One region of the Glutamicibacter sp. NPDC087661 genome, then DNA from elsewhere that is predicted to be linked to it. Evidence: riboswitches for the same ligand, from Rfam matches in the RefSeq annotation. Region 1 holds a riboswitch; each other region holds the start of a gene.
What was found. Region 1 has a riboswitch for thiamine pyrophosphate ahead of thiC (phosphomethylpyrimidine synthase ThiC). Riboswitches for the same ligand answer to the same signal wherever they lie in the genome.

Region 1 (4,553 bases):
GGTACCGACTTTGGTCGCCCCATGGGCGAAGCTTGCGACATACAAGAAGTGCGGCTGCTCCAGGTACTTGCGCATGCCTTCCGGGGCTTCGCCGGTCTTGTGGAAATGATGCATGAACTTCGAATGATCCAGCCGGCGGCAGCGTTCGCACTGGGTTCCGGTACGCAGCGCTTTGTTCTTCGGGCAAGGCAAGGTGTTGCGAGAGCCATCGCTGTTCATCGTGATGTAGCCCAGGCAGAATTTCAGTTCGCCGATGCGCAAGCTTAGGGAACGGTTGGCTTCCAGATATTCGGTGCTCCATTTTTCCGCTTGCCTAAGCCGGAGCATGGGGGCGCGTTCATGCTCTGAGAAGCTGATGCCGTGGCAGAGCTGCCGGTGGTCGCTGGCGAATTCCATCGATGCCTTCCTCGAAGTTACCTCTTCAACGATAGTTCACCGGACATGGCTAGCTCCTGCAAGGCAGGTTGGCCGGCGCCTGCAGCCCGAAAGTTTGCTGGACGAATTCCCGATTCGTTCTGGCCTAATTCCTAGGAGAAGCCCTTAGGCTGGAACTGCACCGGAACCGTACCGCGGGCCGGGCCATAATCTGCTGAGGTGATCCAGGATTTCTGTCCCATTTGATGACAAGACTCGTGCAGTGGCCATCGCAGCTGCCGAGACCGCCCCTTCGCCGGCCGAGCTGCAGCGATTGACGCAGGCTTTCCGCCATGATTTCCAGCGTTTCATGATGGAGTACCAGTTTGCGGTGGACGAGGTGCTGACCAAGGTCTCGATCTTGCGTGAAGAGTTCTTGTATTTGCACAATTACAATCCAATTGAGCACGTCACTTCCCGGGTGAAAACTCCGGAGAGCATCATGCGCAAGGTCTCCCGCCGGAACATCTCCCCGTCCCTGCCTGCCATTCGCGAGAACATCAGCGACATTGCCGGCGTGCGCATTACCTGCAGTTTCGTCAAGGACATCTACAAGGTTCTGAACACGCTAACCTCGCAGAATGACCTGAAGGTCCTCCAAATCAAGGACTACATCAAGAACCCGAAGCCCAACGGCTATAAAAGTGTCCATGCGATCGTGCAGATCCCGGTCTACTTATCCGATGGCCCGGTCGATGTCGTGGTGGAGCTGCAGATCCGTACCATTGCCCAGGATTTCTGGGCAAGCCTGGAACATAAGATCTTCTACAAGTACGAGGGCGAAGTTCCAGAACATCTAGTGCAAGAGCTTGCCGACGCGGCGGCCATGGCGACGAAACTCGACATGCAGATGCAGCGCTTGCATACCGAAGTCCACGGCCATGATGCCAATCAGGCACCGAGCCAAGAGGCGGATTTCGATACGACAGCGATCCAGGGGCTGCTGTCGCTGGCTCAGCAAGCCAAGGACGGGAACCAGGAGAAGGACTTGGATCACTAGCCGTTCATGCCCTCGAAGGACAATGCTGCTTCGGGGCCGGAAACCAAAAAAGATCCTCGGCCGAGGCCGAGGATCTTTGATTTGGTAGCGGCGCCGGGACTCGATCCCGGGACCTCACGATTATGAGTCGTGCGCTCTAACCAGCTGAGCTACGCCGCCACAAGTGAGAAGCAATCCAGTAGAAGCCAAGAATGCTTCTCACTCAGAGCCCCCTGCCGGAATCGATCCGGCGACCTCGTTCTTACCAAGAACGCGCTCTACCACTGAGCTAAGGGGGCAACGAGTAAATACTCTACACGGATTTCCCGGCAAAGAAAAATCGGCGGATCACCCCGGAAAAGACCAGGAGAATTCTGTAAAACCACTAGTCAATGACTATTTATCCTCTTACTCGCTACCCCGGGGACGAAGGGTGGGACAAAAAGTGCCCTGGTGACGATGCTCACGAGAGTGCTCCTCGCGGTCAATCGCGGATTTGCCATGACGCGCAGGATAGAATCCCGCGGATCATCCCCGGTGGCCAAGCATCGAATTACCCCGCTTGGAACTTCGGAACGCTGACACCCTTTCCCACTCCAGAACCCCTGACCGAGCGGCACTTGGGCAACACCCGATCCACCTAGGCGCCCAGGCACGGCTCCGGTGCCCGGCAGCTGGATCCCGGGCCGTGAACCGGGGTGCTGGAAACCGCCAGGAAGGCAACAGCTCCTTGCCGCCCATTCCGGTCTTGAGTAGGAATATTGTGACCTCAGCAACAAATTCCCGACGGATTTTGCAAACCTCAAAAACCTGTGTAAAGTATTTACCTGTTGCCCCCTTAGCTCAGTGGTAGAGCGCGTTCTTGGTAAGAACGAGGTCGCCGGATCGATTCCGGCAGGGGGCTCGAAATAAGAGAGGCAATCTGGTTCCAGATTGCCTCTCTTTTCGTTTATCCCGCAGATGCCGTGTAGCCACTGCGAGCATGGCCCAAGGCGCACCCCAAGCTGCAGCACCGGCTATCGGCCGCGTCTTGCGCCCCGGATTCCAGGTGCCCCCGGCAAGAGTCTCCGGCCAATGAAAAGCATCCTGGCCCGCCACAGCCGGCCCTTCCCACTTCCTTGATGTCAGGCCCTGACCACTGGGTTTGCGTTTTCTCCTCGCAAGCGTGCTAAGTTGTTCGCGACCACACGGGTGCCCTGGCAAGGGCTGAGATCGGGCTATCGCCGTCCGCGACCGTTGAACCTGTCCGGGTAATGCCGGCGAAGGAAGTGAGTTTCCCCAGTGGAACAAATTGAACAGCACCCTGCCCACACCCTTGCCTACCGTGAATCTGCGGGAATTTCTGTTCCCGTCACGCAGATCCAATTGGCAGACTCCCCCAATGGACAGCCCAACGAGCCGCTGGCGGTATATCGCACCAGCGGACCGGGAAGCGAGCCCACCCAAGGCCTGCAACCCTTCCGCGAGCGGTGGATCCTGGAACGCGGGGACGTGGAAACCTATGCAGGCCGCGAACGCAACCTGCACGACGACGGACGCTCAGCGGTCCGCCGCGGCACGGCCAGCGCGGAATGGGCCGGACGCTCAGCCCCGCCACTGCGGGCCGTTGGCGGAGCCCGCGTGACGCAGATGCACTATGCGCGTGCCGGGATCATCACCCCGGAAATGCGCTATGTGGCCCTGCGCGAGGAATGCGATGTCGAGCTGGTGCGCAGCGAGCTCGCGGCCGGGCGAGCCATCATCCCGGCGAACATCAACCACCCGGAATCCGAGCCGATGATCATCGGCAAGGCGTTCCTGGTCAAGATCAATGCGAATATCGGCAACTCGGCGGTGACCAGCTCCATCGCAGAAGAAGTCTCCAAGCTCCAGTGGGCGGCCAAATGGGGCGCGGACACGGTAATGGACCTGTCCACCGGAGATGACATCCACACCACCCGCGAGTGGATCATCCGCAACTCCCCGGTCCCCATCGGCACCGTGCCGATCTACCAGGCGTTGGAGAAGGTCAACGGCGAAGCCAACGAACTGACCTGGGAGATCTTCCGCGACACCGTCATTGAGCAGTGCGAGCAGGGCGTGGACTACATGACCATCCACGCCGGGGTGCTGCTGCGCTACATCCCGCTGACCGCCAACCGGGTCACCGGCATGGTCTCGCGTGGCGGGTCCATCATGGCCGGCTGGTGCTTGGCGCACCACCAGGAGAATTTCCTGTACACCCACTTCGATCAGCTGTGCGAGATCTTCGCGCAGTACGACGTGGCCTTCTCGCTGGGCGACGGGCTGCGCCCGGGCTCCATCGCAGATGCGAACGACGCCGCCCAGTTCGCCGAGCTGGACACCCTGGCCGAGCTGACCAAGCGCGCCTGGAAGTACGATGTGCAGGTGATGGTCGAAGGCCCGGGGCATATCCCGTTCCATCTGGTGCGCGAGAATGTGGAACGCCAGCAGCAGCTGTGCGACGGGGCGCCGTTCTATACCCTGGGCCCGCTGGTCACCGACATCGCCCCGGGCTACGACCACATCACCAGCGCCATTGGCGCCACGGAGATCGCACGGTACGGGACCGCGATGCTCTGCTACGTCACCCCCAAGGAGCATCTGGGACTGCCCAACCGGGATGATGTGAAGACCGGGGTGATCACCTACAAGATCGCTGCGCACGCCGCCGATCTGGCCAAGGGCCACCCGGGTGCCACAGCGCGGGATGATGCGCTGAGCAAGGCGCGCTTCGAATTCCGCTGGAATGACCAGTTCGCGTTGTCCCTTGACCCGGTCACCGCACAGGAATTCCATGATGAGACCTTGCCGGCCGAGCCGGCCAAGACCGCCCACTTCTGCTCCATGTGCGGGCCGAAGTTCTGCTCCATGCGCATCTCCCAGGATATCCGCGACGAGTACGGCTCGGCCGAGGCGCAGGCCGCATTGGCCGGGATGGCGCAGAAAAGCAGGCAGTTCCTTGAAAGCGGCGGCACGGTCTATCTCGGGGACGGGATCCCGGTGGGAACTCCTGCTCCGTAAATAGCCTGCGGCGCACGAAAAACGCCCTTGGGGCAAGCTTTCGGCTTGCCCCAAGGGCGTTATTCAATGCTGTTCAGCTGCGTGCGACTGGCTTAGTAGTCGCGACGTCCACCGCTACGGCCCGAATCGCTGAAGC
Region 2 (4,553 bases), 150 kb from region 1:
CGAATCGCTTGCACCAGCAAGGCCAGCACCTGGCCGAGGGTTGCCTTGATGCGTTGGCCCACGGTGCCGAAGTTCCCGACACCGCGAGCGCGCCGGGCCAGCGTGAGCGTGGTGAATTCTTCCACCATCAACCCGAGTAGGCGCATGCCGGCCAAGGCCCCGAGCACAAACCGGTGGGGTACCTTCAGCTGCTGAGACAGCGCCCCGCCCAAATCGCTTGGATTCGTGGTGGCCAGCAGCAAGATGCACGGGATGGCCAGCGCGAAAGCGCGCAGTCCGGTGGCAATGCCCCCGGCCACCGATCCCTCGGTGATGCTGAAGGCGCCGAATTGGGCGTAGACCATGCCGCTATCCTGGCCCACCAAGGCGATGCCCCACGCCGCAAGGATTCCGGCAATCAGCAGTGGCCACGCGCGCTTGAGGAATTTCAGCGGGCTCAGCCCTGCCAGGGGGAAGAACACCACGGTCGCCACGATCACCACCAGCGCCGAAACCCAATCCAAGGTGGTGATCAACGGCAGTGTTGCCGCAGCCACCGCACCGAGCTTGGCCAGCGGATTGATCTTCGCCAACCAGCTATGCCCTACCGGCGCATCAAGCACCGGCCCCTGTCGCGGGGTACCAGCTTCCGGGGTGCCGGCAGTGAGCACCAGGTCCCTTGCTTTGAGCACCGAGGCAAAGTGATCGTCGTGGGTCACAGCAATGATCGCGGTGCCCTGCTGCAATTCCTCAACCAGCAGCCCGGCCAGTTCCCTCCACGTATTCGCATCCTGCCCGAAGGTCGGTTCGTCGAGGATCAGCACCTGGGGGGATGCGGCCAGAACAGTGGCCACGGACAAGCGCCGCTTCTCGCCCCCGGAGAGAGTGAACGGGTTCGCGTCTGCCAAATGCGCCAGGCCCAAGCGTTCCAGCAACGCGTCCACGCGCGCTTGGACCTGGGCCGGCTCGTATTTCGGCGCATCGGCGCTGCTGGCCTGCGCGCGGCTGGGAGCGAAAGCCAGCTCTTCCCGAACGCTCTGGGTCACGAATTGGTGTTCGGGTTCCTGGAACACCGAACCGATCCGCCCAATCAATGCACCGGCCTTCCAGGCAAACGGGGAGTTGCCCAGACCGTCGGCCAGTTGCGCGGTGGCCGCCAACCCGCCGTCGGCCGGGACGAGCAATCCGCCCAAGGTCAAGGCCAGCGTCGACTTTCCAGCGCCATTCTCGCCGCGAATCACCGTCGCGGTGCCCGCTTGCACATTCACGTCCACCGCTTGGGTGCGCGGTGCCGTGGCGGTGCGGGCGGATACCAGCTGCTGCGCTTCCAGCAGCGTGGCACCGGCACCGTTCGTTGCCCGGGCCACCTGCGGGAAGTAGCCTGGAATCCACAGCCCGGCAGTAGCCAGCTCCTCGCGCACCGTTTCATCGGTGTACAGCTGCTGCGGGTCCAGATCGTGCGCGACTCCCCCACCGGGCTGCAGCACGATAACCCGGTCCACATGCTGCGCCCAGGCTTCAATCCGGTGTTCCACGACGACCAGCGTGGCACCGGAAAGCCGGGCGGCGTTCAGCACCGCATCGCGCAAGAGCTCAATGCTCTGCGGGTCCACATTGGCAGTCGGTTCATCGAGCAGCATGACGCTGGGTTCCATGGCCAGAATGCCGGCCAAGGCCAACCGCTGTTTCTGTCCGCCGGAAAGTTGCTGGGTGCGGTGCTCGAAGGACAGCGCACCCAGACCCACAGCGTCCAGCACTTCGGGGATCCGCTGGCGGATCAGTTCGGGATCCATTCCGAGGTTCTCGGCGCCAAAGGCCACGTCATCGGCGACCCTGCTTTGCACTACCTGGGTTTCCGGGTCTTGCTGCATCAAGCCCACCGGGTGGCTCCGGATGAAGGCATCGCTGCCATCTATGAGCAGCCGGCCAGCGACCTGATCGTCCTCATCCGCTTCCAGCAACCCGGCCATCGCGTGCAGCAAGGTTGACTTGCCGGCGCCCGATGGACCGACCAGCAGCACCTTCTCACCGGCGTGGATCACAAGGTCCAGTCCCGAGATGGCAGGATTCTTCCTCTCGGAGTGCTGCCAGCCGAACCCCGTTGCGGTGATGGCGGCACCGCGCTGTGTCAGCGAGGCTGCGCCGGAATTGGCAAAGGAACTCATTTTGCGCTTTCCAGGTGCGCACGCCGGCTCGGCAGGGCGCTCAATGCACCGGTCTTCGCCAGTCCACGCGTGGCCAACCAGGACAGCAGCCCTGCGACGACTACGCCGGAAATGCCGGTGGCGATCACGTGGAAGATCTTCATTCCGGCGGTGTACTCAACGTAGTAGGCCAGGATGTAGGCCTCGGAAATGCCGGCGAACAAGCCGGCGAACAAGCCTGCCAGCAGCGCCACGCCCAGGTTCCACTTGCGGTAGCGGAATGCTGCGAAGACCAGCTCTGCACCCAGGCCCTGGACCAGGCCGGACATCAGTACGGTCAAGCCGTAGTGCGAGCCGAGCAGCGCTTCAACCACAGCGGCCAGCAGCTCGCAGTAGATTGCGGCGCCTGGCTTGCGGATGATCAGTGCGCCGAGCACCGCCGGGAAGAGCCACATGCCGGTGAGCAACGCGGTGGCTGGCGGGAAAGCCGCAAAGGCGAGCGAGAACAGGCCATAGCCGGCACTCCACGCCCAGAAAATGACCCCTGAAGCGACGGCGATCACCGAGGCGACGACGATATCAACTACACGCCAGCCGGTCCGCTGCTTCGAAACTGTTTCGTTCATTGCTGGTCCTCCTGTGGAAAGGAGGGGAGATGGACGGAATGAGGGCATACTGCCGCGCCTATCCGCATCCGAGATGCTCGACTTCCTTCGCCGGTACTAGCCGGGGCAGGTTCGAGGGTCTGCGATCTATCGCACTCTCAGCGTCTTGCGACTTTTTAAAAGTCTGACGCTCCCCTGTCGGAATAATTACTGCTCCCCCACCATACCGCAGGTATGCTGGGCAGAGGAACGATATGTCAAGAGCTTGATCGCGAGGAAAAAATGGATAAAGTGCAGAAACTTGCCACTACCGGTATCACCGTTGGCGCTGGCATGCTCGGCGGCAAGCTGGTTGATTTCCTTTGGTTGAAGGCAACCGGCAGCAAAGCACCACGCAAGGGCACTGAGGAAGCAGCGGAAGCTTCTTTCCGCCGTGCCTTAGGCTTCGCAGTCGTTTCGGCCCTGGTCGCAGCAATCCTGCAGACGGTGGCTGACCGCAGCGCCAACAAGGTTGTTGCCAAGTTCACCAAGTAAGCTTCGGCGTTGAGCCAAAAGCGGGAGCCGCCCAGAGGGGCGGCTCCCGCTTTTTCTCAATCTTGTTCGTCTGGCGATCCGGTCTTGGAAACCGGGGTGGTTCCGGTCGGCGGTGTTCCGTTGACCTTGTTGACCACGTGGCTCAGCTCATCGGAGAACAGGGTTTCCTTGGCAGCGTGCTTGGTCCGGTAGCCGGAACGGCCAATCATGTGGGCCGAAACCGGTGCGGTCAATAGCTGCATTCCCCAGGCCAGCACGAGTACCGGGACCACAGCCCAGCTGCGCAGGTAAATGGCCAGTCCAGCGAAAATCAGCAGGAAGCCGAGTACCTGCGGTTTGGTCGCTGCATGCATGCGGGTGAGCATGTCCGGGAAGGTCAGCAAGCCGATACCTGCGATCAATGACATCAGGCAGCCAAGGATCAGCAGGACGGCAACGAGGACATCGAGGAAGATTTCCATTAGGCGTTCCTCTGATCCGAAACGAAGCGCGAGACGGTCACCGAACCGATGAACCCGAGCATGCAGGCGGCCACGACGAACAGCAAGTAGTCGGTGTGCTTGTGCAGCACCATTTCCAGGCACAGCGCGGCGGAGATGATCAGCAGCATCACGTCCAGGGCCAGCACCCGGTCAAGGATTGACGGCCCCTTGGCAACACGGACCAGGCAGGCGACAGCACCGAGCCCGAGCATGATGCCGCAGATCCAAATGACGATATCCAGCATGTTACCCCTTCCTCGCATCAAAGTTCGGTCCGCATTCGCTCTTGATCGCTTCGTACTCGTCTCGGCTGCCAATAGCCATGATCAGCCGGCGTTCGATGTCCCGGATGCCGGCACGCGCCTTCTCCACGTCCGCAGGCGACTCGATGTCGATGTAGTGCAGGTACAGCGTCGACGAGCTGCGGTCCACGTCGATCACGAAGGAGCCCGGGATCAGCGTGAGCACGTGTCCCACAGTCATCACGATCAGGTCCGAGTCGGTGCGCAGCGGGACCGCAATGACCGCGCTGCGGGTGCGCTTCCCGCGGACCAGCGCCAGCCAGGCCACATGGACGCTGGCCGCGAAGACCTGTCCGAGGAACCAGATGAACAGCTTCAGGCAGTACCAGGCATTGATCCGGCCCGAAAGGACCACCGGCGGCAGCGGGAACAGGTTCACGATCAGCAGCGCGATGATCACGCCGAAGACCATGTTCCCCAGGGAGAAGTCCTGCCAGAGAGCACCCCAGACAAAGAGCAGCAGCAGAAGCAGCGGCCATTCCTGCTTGAGTGTCGCGCGGTGGCGCA
Region 3 (4,553 bases), on a different contig from region 1:
GCTTTGCGGAAGCCAACGAATCGTTTTCCACCACGGCCGGCGACTTTCCGCCCAGTTCCAAGGTGGTTGGTGTCAGATGCTTCGCAGCCGCTGCAGCCACGATCTTGGCCACGCGTTCACCGCCGGTGTAGAAAATATGATCCCAGCGGGCGCCGAGCAACTCCGTGGAGGTATCCACCCCGCCTTCAACTACCGCGTAGACACGTTCGTCGAGGTAGACCGGGAGGAACTTGGCCAAGGCGCCTGAGGTCGCAGGAGCCAGTTCCGATGGCTTGATCACCGCCGCGTTGCCGGCAGCAATGGCCGCGACCAGCGGTGCGAGCACCAGCTGAACCGGGTAGTTCCAGGCGCCGATAATCAGCACGACCCCCAGCGGGCGCGGCTCAACCTTGGCAATGGCTGGTTGCAAAGCCAGCGGTACCTTGACGCTGGTGGAATCCATCCATTCAACGAGGTGGCGCTGGGCGAAATCTATTTCTGCCCGCACCACGTCGATTTCGGAGAATTTGGCTTCGGTGGCACTCTTGCCCAAGTCCTCGGCCAGGGCCTGGACGAAGTCTTCCAGATGCTCTTCGAGCATCTTCTCCAGGGCCTTGAGCTGCTGCAGGCGGAAGCGTCGCGGATGCGTGATCCGCGTGTCCGCAGAACGCCGCAAATGGCTCAGAACTGTTGCTATGCGCGATGGATGCTCGTCCACCGGAGGTGCGGAATCACCGACCGGTTCGGGCAACGGAGTGGAAGTAAACAGACCCATGATTTGAGCGTACGTCACTGGGACTATTTTTCATCGTTTAATTCGCCGGAGGATTCAATATGTATCAAATAGTTGATACATTGATTTCCATGAACCAGTTCTCGGCGAGCGCCATATCCATCGCTTTCGTTGCCGCAATCATCTGCGTTTGGTTGCGTTCGGTGGCGCACAGGCGTGGAACACCAGCTATCGACCGGGCCCGATCCCACTCGTTCTGGTGCGCATTGATCGCATTCTTTGCTTCAACCTCATGGGATTTGTCCGAGACCTGGCGCGTTTCAATGACCGAGCCCAATTCAGGTTCGGCTCTCGCTGAAGCACTCACTCCGGGGATCTGGGTTCTTCTGGTTTACCTCATCGGCTTGTTCACTTGGCCCAAGGAACTCCAGCCAGTGCGCACCGCTTCATTAGAGGCCCGCAGCCTGACAACTCCATTTCCCAAGGCCCTAGGGGCTTTCGTTGGGCTTTTGCTGCTGATCGCGGTCGGCTCCCTGTGGCCGGCGTCCAAAGTCGAAGGGCTCGTTGGCGTTCCGGCCTCGGAATTCACGACCTTTGATTTTGACGGCATCTATTCATACACGTCGGAGGGTCCGTATGATGGGCGGTTGCCGGGCACACAGATGCTCCCGGTATTCATCGTGGCCCTGGCAGGGATCATCGTGGCCGCGGCTGTGATTACCGTAGTTATCCTGAAAAGACCTGCCTTGGCCGGCATCTCGGCCGAAGACAACCAAGCGTTGCGCACGGTCTGGCTCAACCGCTTGATGCGCAATATCGGCATCGTCTTGCTGGCCTTCACCGTGTCGGTGGTCAATTACTCGCAGGCTAATTCGCCGGATGGACAGTACGAGTTCGTTAGCTATGGCGCCCTTGCGGTCGCCCTCACGTTGCTCTTCTGGGGACCGCGCTCTACATTCTCAGCTCAATCCACCACCAGGGAACGGACCGCCTTCTCGCGTTTGCGTGATCAACTATTCACCTTGCAATACGTAACTGCAGCACTCACCTTGCTCAGCGTTGCAATCGGCTGGTCATTCTTGCCACTGGATGACGAGCTCCAGATGCCTACCAATGAGCGAACTACGTGGATCTTAATGATCTTTGCCGGTGCGGCTTTGAGCTATGCCGTTCTCAATGCGCTTTATCTCAGCTACGTCAGCACGGTGGCCCGGCAGGCGTCTGCAGCACCCAAGTACCACGCGCCCCTGCCCTTGTGGTCCTACATCGCCGCTGGCTTGCTGTTTGCCACCAGCACCTATTTTCTGCTCGATCCGCCGCTGGACTATTTGTGGGGCTTCGTGCCTCCAGGCAAGACAATGGTTGCAGGCTTGATCCTGCTGTTGCTGGCAACCCATCTTGGATTCGTCTGGTTCTCCCGCCGGGCAATTATTCCCTGGGCTGTCTCGTCGGCCGAAGAAATCTGGTACCGCAAGGTCCTGGAACTGCGTTCAATGCGTGTTAACACCAGTGCAGTGGTAGCCATGCTGCTCATTGGCTACGGATTCCCGGCCGGGCTGGGACTCTTTGCATTGCTCATCTTCGTTGTCCCAGCAGTCATTTTCCTAGAGCGCCCCGGTAGCGCCTTCGTGCGGGAACATCAGCCGGCAGCTACTTCATGAGCACGCAGATCAGTGTTGACCTCCAAGCAGCTACCCCGCCCTATGAGCAGATCCGCTCGCAGATTGCTTCACTGATCTCCTTGGGAGATCTGCCCTCGGGGAGCAAGCTGCCTACTGTGCGTGCGCTGGCCACGGACCTCGGCGTCGCTGCCGGTACAGTGGCGCGCGCCTACAAGGAGCTGGAAGCCGAAGAGCTGATCACCTCCCGGCGCCGTGCCGGCACAGTAGTCAACGAGCGGCCGCAGCCGGTGGATACCAGTGAAGATCTCCTGGCCGCCGTGGATCACCTCTGGGCGCTGGCGGCCGCGCAGAAGGTGGATGCGGCCACGCTCAAGGCCTTGGTGGCGCGGCGCGAGCGTAAGTAACTTGTCCTCGGAACCGGTTGTGCGTACGCTCTATGGCAGTGACACGGGGTGTCGGATCAACCGACTGAGATAAGACCCGTAGAACCTGATCTAGTTCACGCTAGCGGAGGGATGTCGCATGGCTTTGCATGCAGTTGCCCAAAAATACCGGCAACAATCACCTTTGGTTTTTTGCCTGACCAATACCGTCGTATCCAATTTCACCGCCAATGTCTTGCTGGCATCCGGGGCTTCCCCGGCCATGACGGATCTGCCCGGAGAGGCCGGCCCATTCGCGCAGGCAGCTTCAGCCGTATTGGTGAATTTGGGAACTCCAAGCACTGAACAGCTGACCGCCATGGAAGAAGCTGTGCAGTCGGCGAGCGCTGCAGGCACCCCCTGGGTCCTGGATCCAGTGGCAGTGGGAGCGCTTCCGGTGCGCACGGAGTTTGCCCGGCGCATTGTCCGGCAACGCCCGACCCTGATTCGCGGCAACGCCTCGGAAATCCTGGCCCTGGCCGGCCGGCAATCTGCTTCGCGCGGTGTCGATGCCTTGGATGAGGTTTCTGCCGCCTTGGCGGCGGGACGCGAACTGGCCACGGAACACGACTGCGTAGTGGCCATTTCCGGCCAGGCTGACGCCATCATCGACGCCACGCGTACCGTCTTGGTGCATACCAACGGAATTGGCTTGACCCGGATGACAGGTGGCGGCTGCGCCTTGGGCGCGGTCTGCGCCGGGATGGTTGCGGTCCACGATGACCCGTTCGAGGCCACCATCGCAGCCCACGGTTTCTATGGCCTGGCCGCGGAAAAGGCCCTGGCTGGCAGCTCCGGTCCGGGCAGCTTCGCAGTTGCCTTCCTTGATGCGCTGTCGGCTGCCGATCCCGGGGAACTGAAGACTTTGAAGTACGAGGAATTGAACCATGCATAATTACGGCGCTTATCTAGTAGCCAACACTGCCAGCTGCACCCCACGCAGCACCCTGGAAGTTATCGAGGGCGCCGTCGCCGGAGGGATCGGGTGGATCCAGCTGCGCGCCAAGGATGAAAGCGCCCGGGAATTCTTCGAGCTGGCCTGCGCGGCTGCCAAGCTCACCGAGGGCAAAGCCCAGTTGCTGATCAATGACCGCATTGACGTCTACCTCGCGGCACGGGCTGCTGGCGCAGCAGTGAACGGCATCCATATCGGGCAAAAAGATGTGCCGGTACAGTTGGCTCGCCAGATCATCGGCGAGGGCATCATCGGCTTGAGTGCTTCCAGCGATGAGCAATTGGCCCAGGCGAACAAGGACGCCTCGGTGATCGACTACCTCGGTGTAGGAGCCATCCGCGCCACTCCGACGAAAAAAGACCATCCTGCTCCCCTGGGGCTGGACGGCTTTGCGCGAGCCGCTGCCTTGGCCAAGCTGCCCTGCGTAGCGATCGGCGCAATTACCCAAGACGATGCCGCCGCGATCCGCGCCGGCGGCGGCGCAGGCCTGGCCGTGGTCCGCGCCATCTGCAATGCCGAAGATCCGCAACTTGCCAGCGCGCAGCTGGTCGCAGCCTGGGAGGCCTCGAAATGAACATCCTATCCATCGCAGGCTCCGATCCTTCCGGCGGCGCCGGAATCCAAGCGGATCTGAAGGCCATTGCCGCCAACGGCGGCTACGGAATGTGCGTGATCACCGCTTTGACTGCGCAAAACACCCATGGGGTATCCGGAGTTCAGGCGATCAGCGGCGATTTCGTCCTCGCGCAGCTCGAAGCCGTGAGTACAGATATCCGCATCGATGCGATCAAGATCGGGATGCTGGCCAACGCCGAGGTGATCCGCGCAGTCACCAGCTGGCT
Region 4 (4,553 bases), 180 kb from region 1:
CGTAGGGTCGGACTGTCCCTACGTTGAAGGAGCAGCAATGCAGTCTGAGAACGTTTTAGGCAATATCGACTGGGCGTCGATGCTACAAAAGGTTGGCATCGCGCTAATCATCCTCATCATTACGTGGCTAGTTGCACGCATAATTCGTTGGGCTGCCGCCAAACTGGTGAACAGGGTGAAGTTCCTGCAAAAGCAGGGCAATGACGGAGAACAAATAGGCCAATCCCTGGGCAAGGTCGCGGGGTTGATTGTCTGGCTCTTCGGCCTCGTGGCAATCCTGCAGGTCTTCGCTCTATCCGAAGTGCTATCGCCGGTGCAGGGCATGCTCGGCGGCGTCATGGCCTTCATCCCCAACCTCATCGGTGCGGGCTTCATCTTCTTCATTGGCTACGTCATCGCGAATATCGTTCGCCAGCTGCTGAGGACCGGTTTGGGAACTGTCGATTTTAGCGGACTGGTCCGCAAGGTCACCCCAGGCAACGAACCAGTAGATGAAGTTCAGTCTCGCGAATCCCAAGCGAAGATCGTTGACATCATTGCCAACATCGTCTTCGCCTTGATCCTGCTAGTCGTCGCAATATCAGCCCTGCAGGTTCTGGGCATCGCGGCAATTTCGGTACCTGCCCAGCAGATGCTGCAGCTGGTCTTCACCGCAATCCCGCAGGTCATCATGGCCTTGGCGCTCTTGGCCGTGGGTATCCTGATTGCCAAGTTCGTCGGGCAGCTACTTGAATCCACCCTCCACGGCGTGGGTACCGACACTGTTGTTGCCCAGTGGGGCGTAGTTCCCGAGGGCAAGAGCGCTTCGGGAATCATCGCTGGCATCGTCAAGATTGCTATCGTGCTGTTCTTCGGTGTGATGGCGGCCCAGATGCTGAACTTCCCAGCGATCACCAATATCCTCAATGAGATCCTGGCCTTGGGCGGCAAGATCCTCTTCGGCGCAGCAATTATCGCCGCAGGTTTCGTCATCGCCAATGTGATTGGCCGCTTCTTGGGTGACACTACTGCTTCGAAGATCATCCGCTACACGGCAATTGCGCTGTTCGTGGCGATGGGCCTGAAGTACATGGGTATCGCCGATTCGATCATCAACATGGCCTTCGGCGCAATCGTCATTGGCGCAGCATTGGCAGCGGCTCTGGCCTTTGGCCTCGGCGGTCGTGATGCTGCGGCCCGCACGCTGAAAAAGATGGAGGCCCAACAGGCCACCAATGGCCCGGACTCGACGCCACCGGCATCGAACCCAGGCATCTAACCACGCATCACAAAACCTGAGGGACAGATAAGAAGTCGTGGAATCCAAAACCGGATTCCGCGACTTTTTTGATGCCCGCCAAGCTACTGCTGCGTGCCCCACGGCAAGGGCATGACCGCAGAGCCGCCATCGGTACGCAACCGCGCGTAGGTGTGCACATCGATGCGTTCTCCGGCAACCAGGAATTTGCCCCGCTCGACACCTTCGTGCAGGAAGCCGTTGCTTTCTGCCACATGCTTCGACCCGGGATTATTTGCCCGCAAGCCCAGCTCCAAGCGGTACAGTCCCAGCTCGTCGAACAGGTAATCCACCAAGGTTGCCACGGCGCGGGTGGCCAGCGACCGGCCCCGGTAATTCTGGTTCATCCAATACCAAATCCACGCGTTCCGATTGGCCGGGTCGACCGTACCGCACACCAGTCCCACCAGCCGATCCCGATATGCGACGGCCATCGCCTGCTGGCGTTCCCCGGCCTCCAGCAGTGCGCGCACATACGACTCAGCCTTTTGCGGGGAATCCGCGTCGCCTTGGCGCAACATGTCGGGGTTCGAGGAGAATGCCTCGAAGACCGCTTCGGCATCCGAAAGGCGCAGCCGGCGCACCGAGAATTCACCGTCGGCATGCACGGTTTCCTTCGGTCCTGCAGATGGCTGCGGATGAGCGGCGGCCGTGCCCTGGTGGAAGAGCTGCTGCCAGCGGCCCTGCTCATGGATCCACAGTGAACTGCGTTCGCTGGGGGAACCGGAGAGCAGCTTCCAGCGCAGCAGCACCAGCTGGTCTGAAAGCTGGAGAGCCACCGGGCTTTCGACTTTCAACGCCCCGGCATCCCGTGCCGGCTCCTGGGCCAGCTGGGCAATGATGGCCTCGCGATCATAGACTCGCCCGCTGGCTCCCACCTCGGCGAACCGAGGATGCAAGCGCCGCTGCAATTGCTCCTGGCTATGGCGTTGGCTGGATTCCAAGAGTTCTTGCTCCAACGAGATGATGGTGCTGGATAGCGCAGAACCTTGGGAAAGCACGATAGGGAAGTCATGGAATGCCATGTCAGCAAGTACATCACAGAAGATGACGGAACTGCGTTCAGTGAAGTTCGACTTTATGAGCTGCATCATGCTTATAATCGCTGTAATCCGCGGGAGCCTGAATCGACCAGGCTGAGAGGGCACCGAGCCGACCGCTACACCTGATGCGGGTCATGCCGCCGTAGGAAGGAAGCGTGCCCTTGTGCATGTCAACATTGTTGGCGCCGGGATAATCGGCCTGGCCGTCGCGTTCGAGCTGGAATCACGCGCACACACCGTCACCCTCATCGATCCGGCACCCGGCCAAGGTGCAAGCTACGCGGCAGCAGGAATGCTGGCCCCGGTAGCTGAAACGGTCTGGGGCAATGGCCCGTTGCACCAGCTGCTTGCCGCCTCGAATGCCGCCTATCCGCAGTTCATCGAGCGCATCGAATCGGCCACCGGGCAACGCCCGGACTACTTGCAGAACTCCACGCTCGTTGTCGCCGCAGAGCCTGCGGACCGCGAAGCCCTGCACGAGCTGGCCGAACTGCAGATATCCCTCGGCCTGTCAGCGCAGAAGCTGCTGCCCAGCCAAGCCCGCAAGCTCGAACCAGCCTTGGCCGCCAATATTGCCGGCGCGGTCCTGTGCCAAGATGACCACCAGGTCGACCCTCGATCCATCGTCAAGATCCTGTTGGAGCATCTGCGTCCGCACCTGGTCGAGGAACGGGCGCAGGCACTGGTGACCGACGGGAAGCGGACCACCGCTGTGCGGACCGCATCGGGCCGAATCCTCGAAGCGGAGCAGACCATCGTGGCCACCGGTCTTGGCACCCTCGATGGCTTGAACGAACTTCCGCTGCGCCCGGTCTACGGGGACATCCTCCGGATCCAGGGACCAGCAGGCCCGCCGCTCATCACCCGCACCATCCGCGGCATCGTGCACCGGGAACAGGTGTATCTGGTGCCGAGAAGGGACGGCAGCCTCGTCCTTGGCGCCAGCGTCCGTGAAGACCGGCAACAAGCGGTGAACATTGGCGCGATGCACCTGCTGCTGGACAACGCGAGAAAGCTGGTCCCCGGCATCAGCGACTGCACGCTGAACGAAGCAACGGCCCGGGCACGTCCCGCCACGCCAGATGACCGGCCGCTGCTTGGACGCCTTGATCCAGGGCTGCTGCTCTGCACCGGGTACTCCCGGCACGGCGTGCTGCTGGCTCCGCTGGGCGCAACGCTCACTGCGGATCTCGCCCACGGCCACCAATCCCACCCCTTGCACCAGGCTGTGGATCCCCACCGCTTTGCCAACGCAACCTAGACCGCTCACCGAACGGAGCAGCAACCATGACAAGCATCGGCATCAATTTCAATTCACGGCAACTGAACCTGGACGAAGGAACCACCCTTCGCGAATTCATCAGCACGCAAATCGGCAAGGAACTGGACGCCAACTCGGTGGCCGCTGACGGCAGCAAGCTCGGAGTTGCCGCCGCCGTCAATGGCGCTGTCGTTCCACGCAGCGCCTGGAATAGCTACCTGCTGGCCGAAGGGCACAGCATTGAACTCGTTACCGCGGCCCAGGGAGGCTAGGCATGGAAACGCGCAACATCACCGAGCTGGACATCCACAGCGACCCATTCCAGATCGCCGGACGCACCTTGTCCTCGCGCTTGATCCTCGGCACCGGGGGAGCGAGTTCGCTGACCACCCTGGAAAGCGCCCTGCAGGCCTCCGGAACGGAGCTGACCACCGTGGCCATCCGCCACTTTTCGGCGGCCGGCGCAGGCAACGTGTATGAACTGCTGCAGCGCAACAACGTGATTGCGCTGCCCAACACCGCTGGATGCTTCACCGCCCGCGATGCGATCCTCACCGCGCACCTGGCCCGTGAAGCTCTGGAAACCAATTGGATCAAGCTCGAAGTCATTGCCGATGAGCACACGCTGCTGCCGGACCCGCTGGAACTGCATGCGGCCACCGAGCAACTAGTGGCCGACGGGTTCCAGGTCTTCGCCTATACCAATGATGATCCGGCACTTGCCCAACGCCTGCAGGACGCCGGGGTTGCGGCAATCATGCCGGCCGGAGCGCCGATCGGCTCGGGCCTGGGGATCCTGAATCCGCACAATATTTCCACCATCGTCTCCCGCGCGCAGGTACCGGTGATCCTTGACGCCGGGGTGGGCACCGCCTCGGATGCGGCCCTGGCCATGGAGCTCGGCTGCGACGCGGTGCTGCTGGCCAGCGCGGTGACCCGGGCGCACAACGCGCCGCTCATGGCCAGGGCCATG

Region 2: another riboswitch for thiamine pyrophosphate. It lies ahead of ACIOTN_RS00555 (ECF transporter S component); the one in region 1 lies ahead of thiC (phosphomethylpyrimidine synthase ThiC).
Region 3: another riboswitch for thiamine pyrophosphate. It lies ahead of thiM (hydroxyethylthiazole kinase); the one in region 1 lies ahead of thiC (phosphomethylpyrimidine synthase ThiC).
Region 4: another riboswitch for thiamine pyrophosphate. It lies ahead of thiO (glycine oxidase ThiO); the one in region 1 lies ahead of thiC (phosphomethylpyrimidine synthase ThiC).

The regions. Positions count from the first base shown of each region.
Region 1 is NZ_JBIUWE010000001.1:265,791-270,343, reverse strand. It holds gene ACIOTN_RS01280 (DUF2797 domain-containing protein) at 1-396, opposite strand, end outside; gene ACIOTN_RS01275 (GTP pyrophosphokinase family protein) at 638-1,414, shown strand; tRNA gene ACIOTN_RS01270 (tRNA-Met) at 1,497-1,573, opposite strand; tRNA gene ACIOTN_RS01265 (tRNA-Thr) at 1,621-1,692, opposite strand; tRNA gene ACIOTN_RS01260 (tRNA-Thr) at 2,226-2,297, shown strand; TPP riboswitch at 2,571-2,678, shown strand; gene thiC (phosphomethylpyrimidine synthase ThiC) at 2,675-4,417, shown strand; gene ACIOTN_RS01250 (DEAD/DEAH box helicase) at 4,510-4,553, opposite strand, start outside.
Region 2 is NZ_JBIUWE010000001.1:115,491-120,043, reverse strand. It holds gene ACIOTN_RS00560 (ATP-binding cassette domain-containing protein) at 1-2,144, opposite strand, end outside; gene ACIOTN_RS00555 (ECF transporter S component) at 2,141-2,749, opposite strand; TPP riboswitch at 2,815-2,935, opposite strand; gene ACIOTN_RS00550 (DUF4235 domain-containing protein) at 3,011-3,262, shown strand; gene mnhG (monovalent cation/H(+) antiporter subunit G) at 3,319-3,723, opposite strand; gene ACIOTN_RS00540 (monovalent cation/H+ antiporter complex subunit F) at 3,723-3,989, opposite strand; gene ACIOTN_RS00535 (Na+/H+ antiporter subunit E) at 3,991-4,553, opposite strand, start outside.
Region 3 is NZ_JBIUWE010000004.1:29,749-34,301, forward strand. It holds gene ACIOTN_RS11580 (aldehyde dehydrogenase family protein) at 1-772, opposite strand, end outside; gene ACIOTN_RS11585 (hypothetical protein) at 819-1,049, opposite strand; gene ACIOTN_RS11590 (hypothetical protein) at 1,036-2,373, shown strand; gene ACIOTN_RS11595 (GntR family transcriptional regulator) at 2,370-2,738, shown strand; TPP riboswitch at 2,773-2,867, shown strand; gene thiM (hydroxyethylthiazole kinase) at 2,857-3,651, shown strand; gene thiE (thiamine phosphate synthase) at 3,644-4,285, shown strand; gene thiD (bifunctional hydroxymethylpyrimidine kinase/phosphomethylpyrimidine kinase) at 4,282-4,553, shown strand, end outside.
Region 4 is NZ_JBIUWE010000001.1:448,529-453,081, forward strand. It holds gene ACIOTN_RS02180 (mechanosensitive ion channel) at 38-1,258, shown strand; gene ACIOTN_RS02185 (GNAT family N-acetyltransferase) at 1,342-2,301, opposite strand; TPP riboswitch at 2,381-2,485, shown strand; gene thiO (glycine oxidase ThiO) at 2,483-3,580, shown strand; gene thiS (sulfur carrier protein ThiS) at 3,607-3,852, shown strand; gene ACIOTN_RS02200 (thiazole synthase) at 3,855-4,553, shown strand, end outside.